3 regions of the Paenibacillus sp. J22FR21 genome follow, and region 2 is predicted to be linked to each of the others. Evidence: riboswitches for the same ligand, from Rfam matches in the RefSeq annotation. Region 2 holds a riboswitch; each other region holds the start of a gene.
What was found. Region 2 has a riboswitch for cyclic di-GMP ahead of AC0YNS_RS12775 (putative bifunctional diguanylate cyclase/phosphodiesterase). Riboswitches for the same ligand answer to the same signal wherever they lie in the genome.
Positions count from the first base shown of each region.

Region 1: another riboswitch for cyclic di-GMP. It lies ahead of AC0YNS_RS16980 (PilZ domain-containing protein); the one in region 2 lies ahead of AC0YNS_RS12775 (putative bifunctional diguanylate cyclase/phosphodiesterase).
Region 3: another riboswitch for cyclic di-GMP. It lies ahead of AC0YNS_RS12280 (methyl-accepting chemotaxis protein); the one in region 2 lies ahead of AC0YNS_RS12775 (putative bifunctional diguanylate cyclase/phosphodiesterase).

Region 1 is NZ_JBWDNJ010000004.1:332,697-336,912, forward strand. Features, by position in the region: gene AC0YNS_RS16975 (O-antigen ligase family protein) at 1-1,765, opposite strand, end outside; gene AC0YNS_RS16980 (PilZ domain-containing protein) at 1,917-2,630, opposite strand; cyclic di-GMP riboswitch class I at 2,760-2,863, opposite strand; gene AC0YNS_RS16985 (HD-GYP domain-containing protein) at 2,895-3,977, opposite strand; gene AC0YNS_RS16990 (GGDEF domain-containing protein) at 4,014-4,216, opposite strand, start outside.
Region 2 is NZ_JBWDNJ010000003.1:469,342-473,557, reverse strand. Features, by position in the region: gene AC0YNS_RS12785 (AraC family transcriptional regulator) at 1-299, opposite strand, end outside; gene AC0YNS_RS12780 (GntR family transcriptional regulator) at 318-1,460, opposite strand; cyclic di-GMP riboswitch class I at 1,723-1,824, shown strand; gene AC0YNS_RS12775 (putative bifunctional diguanylate cyclase/phosphodiesterase) at 1,944-4,157, shown strand; gene AC0YNS_RS12770 (hypothetical protein) at 4,216-4,216, opposite strand, start outside.
Region 3 is NZ_JBWDNJ010000003.1:345,512-349,727, forward strand. Features, by position in the region: gene AC0YNS_RS12270 (acyl-CoA thioesterase) at 1-300, shown strand, start outside; gene fumC (class II fumarate hydratase) at 510-1,889, shown strand; cyclic di-GMP riboswitch class I at 1,997-2,088, shown strand; gene AC0YNS_RS12280 (methyl-accepting chemotaxis protein) at 2,163-3,698, shown strand; gene AC0YNS_RS12285 (aldolase catalytic domain-containing protein) at 3,805-4,216, shown strand, end outside.

The DNA.
Region 1 (4,216 bases), on a different contig from region 2:
ACAAGAGCGGCACGGACTGCGGCTCATAACGCAGTCCGGCCGCCAGCAGCACCGCCCGTTCCGGCGGCGGTGCCAATGCTGCAAGTTCGAGTCGAATCCGCGTCCAATACGGATTCCACTCGAGCGCCGCGCGAAGCGCGGCTGTTTGCGCAGCAGCACTGCGAGCGGCTGACACAGCCGCCTCGCGATACTGCACGGCACGGTCGAACCGAACGCTGAGCACAGCAGCGGCGGTTAGACCTACCGCGGCCGCGACAAGCAGCGCGGTCCGCAGCGATCGCAGCGGCGGCGCCGCAAGAATGGCGCGCCTTCCTTCCGCCGTGCTCTCACCGGAGTAGTAGACTACCAGGCTGAGCAGCAAGAGCCAATAATACCCGAAGGACATATCGAAATCCACTGCCGCATGCAGTAGCAGCACACTAATAGGCAGCAGGCCGATCCGATTCGATTGCCACACTTGCCGCAGCAGGAAGAACAGGACCATGGCACAAACCAACAGCCCGACAATGCCAAGATCGAGCGCAATTTCGATGTAACCGCTATGTACTTCATTTCCTACATAAGGGGCTGTCTGTACTTGTGTAAACAGCATGCGCCACGTATCGCCGCCTCGTCCGAAGAACAGTGCTTCTTTCATGAGCAGCCACGCATCCTGATAGAATAACCCCCGTGCGCCGGCCGTCTGGTACCCGCCGCTCAACCGTCCTTGAATGACCGCCGGAAGCAGCATGATCATGCCAAGTAAACCTACAAGCCAGCATCCCCATGCGATCCGGCTAAGCAGCTGCTCTCTTCCTCTTGCCAGCGTCCACTGCAAACCTATAAATCCGGCAAGCGCAGCCACGCAGATAATCAGCAATAGCACGGTTTCTTGTGAAGTCGCACCATGCAGCGCAAACTGGGCATCCACGCCCGCAGCTGTACTTGCATTACCGCTTCGCAAACCTGCTTGAACGACAGCCCGATACGCAGCCCCTCCGCCAATCAAAGCCCAGCCGCTATAGATAAGCCATGCTATGCGCTCTTTACCTCGAAGCATCAGAAGTCCGCCGAACCATACAAACGCGGTTACAAGCCACGCTCCCCTTGATTCGGTCAGGAGCAGTGCCAGGACACCCGGCACTACCGCTGCTGCAGCCCCTATGAACGTTAATGCAGCAGCCCTTGATCGAATTAGCAAGACCAAATAATACAGGAGATAGGCTCCTGCAACAGCACCTAGGAAATTCGGATATTGCATGAACCCGGACAAGCGCGCTCCAACAGCCGACAGCCTTACATCACCGGTAGTCATGATGATCTCAGGGAACGTGATCCATCCCATCCAACCCGCAATTGCGCCAGCGATTACGAAAGCGCCTGAGCCTTGAATCGCTGCAGAAAGCCATCTCAAACGCTGCTGCCGCACAGCCGTGTCGGAGCTGGTACAGAACCAGCTGTACAATGTAATGGCAAAAGCCGCATTGGCCATCCATCGCAATGCCTCCTCGAGGCTGCCAAGCGTGGATGCCGGTCGATGAAACAGGGCAATCCCGTATAACATCGCCATCGCAAGCAGGCCGTAGATTGATAAAGGCACGTGCTGGCTGAACCGTCTGTCCTCTTTCCGAGAATGAACAATCGAACCCGCACCAATGACGAGTATACATACGACCATGATGATCCATTCCCACCGATAAAAGATCGTATCAAAGAACATCCCGTTGCGATAAGCCGAACAAGCCAGTATAATTGCCACGGCTAGCGCAGCCAGTCCACTTCGCATAACCACTTCCCCTTTTGCTCAAACCCCATCTGATTTACGTTATTTTTCCAATTGTACCATAATTGACGGTCCGACTATAAAAAAGAAGACGCTGCCGGATCACCATCATCCGTTCAAACGCCTTCTTATATATGCAACGCTGAAATCGCGTTTATCTGCCCTTCTTAGCCGTTAATTTCTCCTGCTTAAGCTTGAAATAGGCTTCAATTTGCATACGCAGCAAATAAGCTCGAAGCGCCCGCTGCTGCTGCTCATCTAACTCTTGAAAGCGAGCTCCGTAAAACTTCCATTCATTTCCATTATCCTTGCGGATAATTTCAACCTTACAATCCAGTTTAAAGCCCAGTGATAAGCTCACTTCGAGAGTATCACCTTGCGCAAGCGTCGGTGGGCTCATCAAGGAAAACCCTATCCCGGTGTCGCTTATATTTCTAAGCTCTATATCGAAGCTGTCTGTAGCTTCAATCGTCATTTTATTCCCTTTGGAGCCTTCAACCTCTTGCGAATACGTACGCGATATCGTGCCTCTTGCCTCAATATCAATTCGCGGCGATTCCCGTTTCTCATCAAGTCCCGTTAGCGAGCGAGCTGGGAAAATAACCGCAATAGAACCTTCCGCCTTCGCAATAATCGTCGATTGCAGCCGGTGAATGCCGACCGGTGAATAGACGGTTAAACTAACCGGTTCACCGAGCTCGAAGTTCTTGAATTCCGTCAGTTCGATTTCCATCATTTCGCCTTCTGCATGGGCAAGCACCCCTGTGGCAACATAACCTTCTTTCTCGACCATCGTACGGCTGTGGAGCAGTGCTTTCATGGTAAAGGTAGGTTTACTTGATCCGATTCGTTCATTTAAGCCTGACATTTACTTTTCCCCCTTCACATATGAAGAAACGCTCCCGCAACGACAGTACGGCGCTATAAAACAGAAAAAGCGCTTCCTCATGTAATACTGGAGCCGCTTCCGGAACCGCGAGATATCTCGGGTGTTCATTTCGGCAGTCAGGCTGTCATTTGTTCGCTTACATAATGAAGAGCGGACATTTAGACCCTTTAACTTTGCGTCCTTACCTTTCGATAAGTTTGCCAGTATCGATGATATGCAGTTGTCAGCAGAATGCTAACCTACCTACAGTTCTTTCACGATCATTAGTTTATGTTGGTCTTTGAGGTCGATCTGATATGCTGTAGCAGGCGCTGTTCCGTCAGGCTCTCGGATGATCCGAACCGTTGGACGATGAACCGCGAGCGGGTCGTTCAAAGCAACGACGGCAATTTGCCCCGAACTGAGCAGTACCGTTGTTGCAACCGGATAAATGGATATATGCTTACAGAAAATTTTGATCAATTCTAAATCAAAATAGGTGTTTCCAGCAGCGAACAGAAACTCGATCGCTTCCGATGGCGTATAGCGTTTGCGATGCGGCCTTGGAGAAGTAAGCGCATCGTATACATCTGCGATCGCCACGATTTGAGCGTATTCATGAATAGCCTCCCGCTTAAGCTTGCGCGGATAACCTGTCCCATCATATCGCTCGTGATGCTGCAGCGCGCAATGTGCCGAGAGTAAACTAATATCATGCTGCGCTCTGATGATGTTGAAGCCATCCTCGGTATGCTTCTCCATGAGCGCCCGCTCGCTTGGCGTCAATACAGTCGTCTTCGTCAAAATCTCTTTCGGCAGCCGTGTCATGCCGATATCGAACAACATCGCACCCATGCCAAGCTCTTCGAGCTGCGTTCGGTTATACCCTCTGGCTAACCCCATAATGCCTGCAAGTATCGTGACATTCAAGGAATGGTGGAACAAGTAGCTGTCCGCCACGTGAATGTTCGTCAAGCTGACCATAACATCTTCACGTCTAATGAGATCCTGCATAATGTCGCCGAATACCTTACGGAAGGTGCGGCCAAGCTCAGGGGCAATCGTTCGCCCTTTCGTAACTTGTTGATCCATAAGCGTATTCATCGTCTTGTAAATCGTATCCGATGCCGCTTTGTGCGTGCTGTCTTGAATAGCCGTAGTTGGCTCCAAACCCTCTGTCAGGGGATCATCAATGAAAAGCATGTCGATGCCTAAACCAACCAATCTGTCGATAAATCGTTGATTTAACTCCACACCGGCGCCAAGCAATATGTTCCCATTCTCCTGCAAAATAGGGCGAGCTAACTTTTCTCCCGGCTGAACGGAGTTGATGTGAACTTTTCTCATCGGTGTTTATTCCCGCCTTTACCGCTTGCTCCCGGATTAAGCTTGTAAAGCTGTCGGTTCGGTCAACTGCGCTTTACGGACATATTTCTCTGCGTACATTCGTTTGTCCGCAGTTTGCAGCAGCTGGCCAATCTCCATACCGTGTTCCGGAAACGAAGCATGTCCAACCGAAACTGACAATCGTAATCCGGTTCGCAATGAAATGCTAAAGAGCTGTTCGTGAATGAGCTTTACGATTC
Region 2 (4,216 bases):
ATGACATTCAAATGCTCGTACGTTTCCTCATCGTTCAAATACATAAGCGCCTTCACGTCGTTGCTGCCATAGGTGGAGAGGGTAATATTGCGAATCATCGTATCGAGATAATCGATGTTGTATTTCATCTGCGAGAGTACCTTCTGGCTGTTCTCGTATTCGCTCTTGAACACCTTCTTCTCTACATTCACATACACAAGCGTGGAGAACGAAACGACGATTAGCAAAATAATGCTGGTGATCCACAAGAATATGCGCAGCAAATATTTCTTCTCTTGAAACAGACGAATGAAGCTCATAAGCAAGTACCACCCTTGTTATTCAATCTTTGCTTCCCAAACCGAACTGCCGTAATGAATGTCCGCTTTGCATATATGCCCGGCAACCGCAATCGGCTGCTTGCCTTCTGCCGCGTGCAATAACTGAAGGGCAGCACTTCGTCCCATATCATAGAAAGGCTGGTTCGCACCTGTAATATCCAGTCGGAGTTTCCCGTTCAACCCCTGCGCATCATAAGTAACAAAGGACATCTCGTCCGGGACGCGCTTGCCAAGCCGCTCAAGTGCAGCGAGCGCAGCCTCGGCAATCTGATCATTCGCTGCAAATACAGCCGTGTACCGCGTCATCTCCAGTGCATTCGCAAGCCGAGCAACAAAGTCTTCGAACTCGCTCTCGAAATTCTCGAACCGGGTCGGGATGCATAAGTCGTATTCAGCTTCAAAAGAAACGCCTGCTTCAATAAACGCTTGTCTCATGCCAAGCAGCCGTTCATAGAACGTGCTGAGGTCCGAATTGCGTACGAATGCAATCCGCCGATGTCCCTTGGCAAGCAGCAATTTCGTAAGCGAATACGCGCCTGAAGCGTTATCGCTCGTCACAAAAGGAATATCGGTGTCCCATACGCGCCTATCCAGAAAAATGACCGGAATGCCGCAACCCGCTAACTCCTCGTAGATCTGCCGACTGCGAGGCTCGTCCTGGCCGCCGTGAATCGGACTCAGAATAATCCCCTCCACTCGCCTTGCAATCGCGCTCGCAACGAATGACTCCAGCTTATCTAGGCTGCGATTATCGCTGCTGCTCATGAGCTGATAGCCCTTCGGCTGAAGCACATCCTCGATCCCGCGCAGAGCGGCTCCCCATAGCGGATTATCGATACCGATAACCGATGCAGCAATGAGTCCGCTCCCGTTCCCATTCCCGCTCCTTATTCGACTGGTCGGCTGAGACAAGAGCCCTCCATCTGCCAAATATGTACCTCGGCGATTATCTCGTGTCAGAAGCCCTTCCCCACACAATTCCTTAATCGCCTTCTCTATTGTATTAACGCTGGATTGATAGGACTCCGCCAAATTCCGGCTGGAAGGCAGGCGTGAAGTGTCCCTCCACTCTCCAGCATGTATGCGCTTTCGAATATCTTCCTTAATCCGGTGATACGGGAATATAGTCAGCCTATTCACCTTCATCTCTGCTAGATTAGCTTGACTATATGATATGTGTATCATCTGTGTCAATCCAGAGTCTGAAATTGATGAACCACATGTATATAGGCCTACTTTTATGAACCTTTAGTCCTTCACTTACGCAACTAAGACATCAATATCACCTATAAATACCAACTCTATCCTTTTAAATAGGTTCCAGAGACTCATTCGCTAGTTTGAGATATTATGGAAAATAGAAATAGCGCTAAATTCCTACATTATTCGTCAAAACTGAATCATTTTTCGCAGGCAAACCCTACGAAAGCAGGGGACGCAAAGTCAATAGGTCTAAGTCTATTCTCCTATAAATGCAATGAGATACGACAGCCAGACTGCCGAAGTTAATCTGCTGACCTTGGTTCTCCAAGCGGGAAGATGCGTATCGGTCTGTTACCGCCATCTTGCTTCGAGCCCGAGGATTTTTGTATACCTATTTGACGTAGAAAGGATGTGTACGGCTTGGCAACCCCTTACGAGCAGTTTAGTTCTAAGCTTCTGACATACACATTAATATTCCTTATTCTGTCTTCTATTCCCATATATGTAACCGTTCTTGCACTTGAGCTAATTACCTTTCAAGTCTTTATTCGATTCGTCGCTTCCGTTATCCCGCTTGGCGTTGTGCTCTACTTCATTTACCGACAAACCTATCAAACGCTCAAAGGAAAAGTCATTATTTCAGCCTATTCGTTCCTGCTCTGCTTCATCGTCATGTGGTTTATCCCAACATCAAACTCCGGCACCGTGGTTTTCCTCTTTGCGCTTCTCTCCCTCATCTATCTGGACCGCTTTGTGACACTAATGGCAAGTGGATATGGCATCCTTGTACTCATCACCCATCAATTATTCAACCCCTATATGCTCGCAACGGATCTGCTCTACCGAATTGTTCAATTCACCTTGTTCACCATGAGCTGTATCACCTGTGTCAGCGTTTGCATCATTGGACGCCGAATCATCGCACATGCGCAGCGAAGCGAGAAGAAAGCGCTGGATAACGAGAATCGGTACCGGCAAATTTTCGAGCTGTCTCCCGAAGCTAATATTGTACAGATCGACTATAAAATCGTTCACATGAATCGATCAGGGCTAACGATGTTAGGCGCACAGCATCTGGATGAGTTAGTCGGCGTCAATGTGTTTGACATCGCATTGCCGGAGTATCACGAGATGATGCGAACCAAATCAACCGACCTCATAGAGGGCCACACTGCCGTTAATCACGCGGAGCTCTGCATTTACAAGCTAAACGGTGAAGTGATCGACGTTGAAACCAATTCCATCTCGATTCTATTTCACAATCAGCCCGCGATCCTATCAAACTTCCGAAATATAACGGAAACGAAGAAGGCTCGTGAAACCATCAACTATATGGCCTATCACGATCAACTGACTGATCTTCCCAACCGCTATCAATTAATAACGAAGCTCGATGCAGAGCTCCGGTATGCGGTACACAAACCATGCAGCTTCGCTCTCCTGTTCCTTGATATGGACAGGTTCAAATCCATCAACGACACATTCGGTCATCCACTGGGGGACCGTCTGCTCAAGAGCTTCGCGAAACGGCTTCAGGCATCGCTGCAGCCAGCTGCATTTGCGGCCAGACTTGCCGGCGACGAGTTTGTCATCCTGCTGCCGAATATCGATGCTGAAACGGTGGGGACGCTTGTTGGCCCTCTGCTGGAGCGGCTCTCTGAACCTTTTATTCTCAGAGGTCAAGAAATCATCGTTACGACAAGCATCGGAATCGCTATGTATCCCAAAGACGGGAAGGATGCCGATACGCTTCTGATTCTCGCAGATGCGGCTATGTATGCGGCTAAGAGGCGGGGAAGAAACAACTACGCCTTCTATAGTAATGAGATGAACGAAGTTAATTTACGGAAAATGATGCTGGAGCAGGACTTGCGCAAAGCACTGCAGCAGGGAGAGCTGCATTTGCTCTATCAGGGCAAGAAGGATTTGCAAGCTGGCAGTTTGAACGGCTTCGAGGCTCTCCTTCGTTGGACGCATCCCAAGTTCGGCGCCGTTCCTCCGGCTGAATTTATTCCGCTTGCGGAAGAAACAGGGCTTATTGTTCCGATAGGAGAGTGGGTCATACGGCAGGTATGTAATCAAATCAATGCTTGGAAGCAAGCGGGCTTGTCTCCTTTGCCGGTGTCCGTGAACTTATCGGTTCGCCAATTCAAACAGGACAACCTGATTGATATGCTGAAGGCGATCCTGCTCTCCACTGCGGTTGAACCACGGCTCATTGAACTTGAAATTACAGAGAGCGTTGCTTCATCGAATTTCGAAGCCCCGCTTATTGAGAAGCTGCATGAAATGAAGGCGCTCGGCGTTGCTATTTCGATTGATGACTTCGGAACCGGATACTCATCGCTTAGCTATCTGCGCCTTTTTCCCGTGGACACCCTTAAGATGGACAAATGCTTCATTCGCAATATTGGTCACAATCAAGATGATCTGGCAATCGTCACGGCGATCATCGGTATGGCTCATAGTCTCAAGCTTCAAGTCCTCGCTGAAGGGGTTGAGAACGAGACTCAGCTTGCACTCTTAAAGGAACAGCGCTGCGACGGTGCTCAAGGCTATCTCATCGGCTACCCTATTGCGGCTGAGGAAGTGGAGCTGCTGATTACTCCGGTCCATGAGCTAAGCAATTCGTAGGGGAGTACAAGCCCGTTCCTATGATGGCCCGAACTCCCTCCAAGCTGCTTGATCATCAT
Region 3 (4,216 bases), 120 kb from region 2:
TGGGGACGGGAAGCATGGTATGAGCAGGCGGGCTTGCACTATGATGTGTTACTTGCGATGGGTGTTCAGACGGTAACGGTCAATATCAATATCAACTATCGCAAGGAGTGCAGGCAAGGCGATCGGTTGACGGTTACAACATCCCCGGAGCGGGCCGGGCGTAGCAGCTATGTGCTCAAACAGGAGATCGTGAACGAGAAAGGCGAGCTATGCGGGGACGCGGTCGTTACTTGTGTGACGATGGATTCCAACACGCGCAAGAGCCGGGAGCTGCCTCCGGAACTAAGAGGTCAGTTTTAAATGTTGCGATAGAATGCAACTTCGCCCCTGGATCAGCCAATGACACGGAATCGCAGTTGCGAGGTTTCAGACAGAAGCCGTATTGCAAGCCCGCAAATAGGCAATCATGGGAAAGAGGCGATGCATGCTCGTAGATGCATCGCCTCTTTCATAGGGTATATAGAGAGTAAGCCGAAACAGAAATAATCCGTAATGAGGAGGTAGTCGCGATGAGCGATTTTCGCATGGAGAAGGATTCTATGGGTGAGATACAGGTTGAGGCGCACCGGCTGTGGGGAGCGCAAACGGAGCGCAGTCTGCACAATTTTCGAATCGGTACGGAGAAGATGCCGCGCGAGTTAATTACCGCTTTCGCTTATCTGAAGAAAGCAGCAGCAACCGTGAACGGAAGCTTGGGGAAGTTGGATGCCCTTAAATCAGAAGCGATTGCGGCTGCAGCGGATGAGGTGATTGCAGGAAAGTGGCAGGATGAGTTTCCGCTTGCTGTATGGCAGACCGGGAGCGGCACGCAGTCCAACATGAACGTCAATGAAGTGATAGCAAGACGTTCGGCACAGCTGCTCCGGGAGAAGGGGCAAGAAGCAACCGTTCATCCCAACGATGATGTCAACCGCTCGCAGAGCTCCAACGATACATTCCCCACCGCGATGCATATCGCCGCGCTGATTGCGGTAGAGGACCTCGTCCTGCCGGCGATTGCGCAGCTGAAATCCACACTCGAGCAGAAGAGTGCTAGCTTCATGGAGGTCATCAAAATCGGCCGCACCCATCTGCAGGATGCCACACCGCTTACGCTCGGCCAGGAAATCAGCGGCTGGGTTCGGATGCTGGAGAAAGGGGAGCGTAATATCAGAGCAAGCCGCGAGGAGCTGCGTGAGCTTGCCATCGGAGGCACAGCCGTGGGAACGGGCCTGAATGCCCCGCAGGGCTTTAGCGAGAAGGTGTCGGCGGAGATCAGCCGCCTCACAGGCAAGAACTTCATCAGCGCGCCGAACAAATTTCACGCGCTGACGAGCCACGACGAGATCGTCTTCGTACACGGCGCAATTAAAGCGCTCGCCGCGGACTTAATGAAGATCGCGAACGACGTGCGCTGGCTCGCAAGCGGACCTCGCTGCGGGATTGGCGAGATTCGTATCCCGGAGAACGAGCCGGGCAGCTCCATTATGCCGGGGAAGGTCAACCCAACGCAGTGTGAGGCGCTGACGATGGTCGTCTGTCAGATCATGGGCAATGACGCGGCAATCGGCTTCGCGGCCAGTCAGGGAAACTTCGAGCTGAATGTGTTTAAGCCTGTCATCATTCACAATTTCCTGCAGTCGACCCGTATTCTCAGCGACGCGATTCGCTCCTTCGATGAGCATTGTGCGGTCGGCATTGAGCCGAATCGGGAAGCCATCGCTCGGCATCTAAACGAGTCGTTGATGCTCGTCACGGCGCTGAATCCTCATATCGGCTATGAGAATGCGGCGGCCATTGCCAAGTCCGCTCACAAGGAGGGCCTGACGCTTCGCGAGGCTGCCATTCGCAGTGGGCTTATTACGGCAGCCAAGTTCGACGAAGTGGTGAGAGCAGAAGAGATGATCTGACAAATTCGACAAAACAATACAAATTACGCTATGTACAAACAGGGCTTTCCCCTCATATAATTAACCCTGTTAACAGTACCATGACCATAGTATCCGACTACTTCTTCATATGATAATGGCAAACCAACGGAAACGTTGGGACGCAAAGCCTAGGCCTAAAGCATCGCAATGCAGATGCCATGGTGGACAGGTTACCGAGTGAAAAGGAGTCCATCCTTAACGCGGGTGGACTCTTTTTATATGTATACATATATGGGGAGGTAGGCAAGTTGTATGCTTAGAGAGAAAAACCGTGTCATGTTATTCATTTCTACAATTATTGTGCTATTATCGCTTCTGGTACACGCATTCGATTGGCTCGGTTTCTCCATGCATCATGATCATCAAACGGACATGAATGGTTCTACGTTCCACACTTTCCTTAAGCAAACGTTCTTGGCATTACCGATTATTTTCTTACTGCTTGCCGGGATTTGCATGCGGTTGCAGAAGGAGCAGCAGTCCGTTCCGCTTCTATTGACACTGTCGCTTACCTTCAGCAGCATATCGATCATCTCAGGCGGCAACGGCATGGTGGAATATCATTTCTCCATCTTTATGGTACTCGCTATTATTTTGTACTACGACCTCATCGCAATGCTTCTCATCAGCACCGTTATCTTCGCACTTCAGCATGTACTCGGCTTCTTAATCTTCCCAGACCTTGTCTACGGAACCCGTGATTACTCACTTGCCATGGTCTCCATTCACATCGTATTTGTCGTCTTGTTTATCGGCGCGGTTACCTATCAAATTGTGACGCGCAGAGCATTCATCCTCGCGTTGGAATCGGCCCAACAGCAGAAGATTCAAGCAGCGGTCAAACAAATTATTGAAAATGTGACGGAAACGTCGGACCAAGTGCTCATGAATTCCAAAGAGCTCAGCTGCAATGCGGCTACGCTTAATCTCTTGGCAGGGGATATTGTACAAACGATGCATAAGGTTGATGCCACGGCGCATTTGCAGGAGCATGGCGCACAGACAGGCAAGAGGGTCATCGGAGAGATGCTCCGAGACATCCATACCATTGCCGAAACGTCTGCTACGGTGTCAACTTTCTCCAGTGAGGTAGCGACGGAGGCCGATAACGGAAATGAGGCCATACAGAAGGCTGTCAGGCAGATGACATCGATGAGCAATGCCGTCCAAGAGTCCGCAACCAAAGTAAAGCTGCTCGGTCAGCGTTCGCAAGAAATAGATGACATTACAAGCTTAATTGCAGACATCGCTTCACAAACCAGTCTGCTGGCACTGAATGCGGCGATTGAAGCGGCGCGGGCCGGCGAGCATGGACGTGGGTTTACCGTCGTATCTAATGAAGTGCGCAAGCTGTCTGAACAAACAACTGCCTCTGCCCAGAGAATCGCTGAGCTTGTTCAAGACATTCAGGCTAATAACCGCGCTTCTATCCATTCCATGGATCAAGTCATTGAAGAGGTTGCATCAGGCAACCAAGCCGTATGTGATGCGGGAGCCGCATTTGAACGGATCATGCGATCCATCAAAACCGTCGCAGAGCAAATTCATTATATTTCCGGTGCCTCTCAGCAAATGACAGCAAGCACGAAGCAGTTCAGCGTCAACATTGAGGAAATCTCCCGAATGTCCGTTGAATTAACAGGCAGCGTCAAGACGGTTACGGGCAGCTCGAATGAGCAGCATCAGCTTATTTCCAGATCGTCGGAGCTTGCGACAATGCTGGAGAAATTAAGCGATAAATTGGATCAAACGATGGTCAGCACGAGGAAATCGTTCCGCGCCATTTAATCCGAAGAGTCCTGCAATTCTGACAAAAATGACTTTGCGTTCATAGCCAATATCAAGTATTATGAGTAGAAAAGACAAGATCTGGCTAAAAAGGAGACACAATGCTATGAATGCTTCGAAAAAAAGTCATTGTAAAATCGTCGACTGCACGATCCGCGACGGCGGGCTCGTCAATAACTGGGATTTCAGCGTTGAGTTCGTTCAGCATCTATACAACTCGCTGAATGAAGCTGGCGTCGAGTATATGGAAATCGGGTACAAAAACTCTCCGAAGCTGCTCAAAGGCGCTGAAGATGCGGGTCCATGGCGCTTCCTGGACGACGACTTCCTTCGTAAAGTCATCCCGCAGAAGCTGAATACGAAGCTCTCTGCACTTGTCGATATCGGACGGGTAGATGAGAACGATATTCTTCCACGCGAAGAGAGCATGCTCGATTTGATTCGCGTTGCCTGCTACATTCAAGACGTGCCGAAGGCGCTGGAGCTGGTTAACGTATTCAACTCGCGCGGCTACGAAA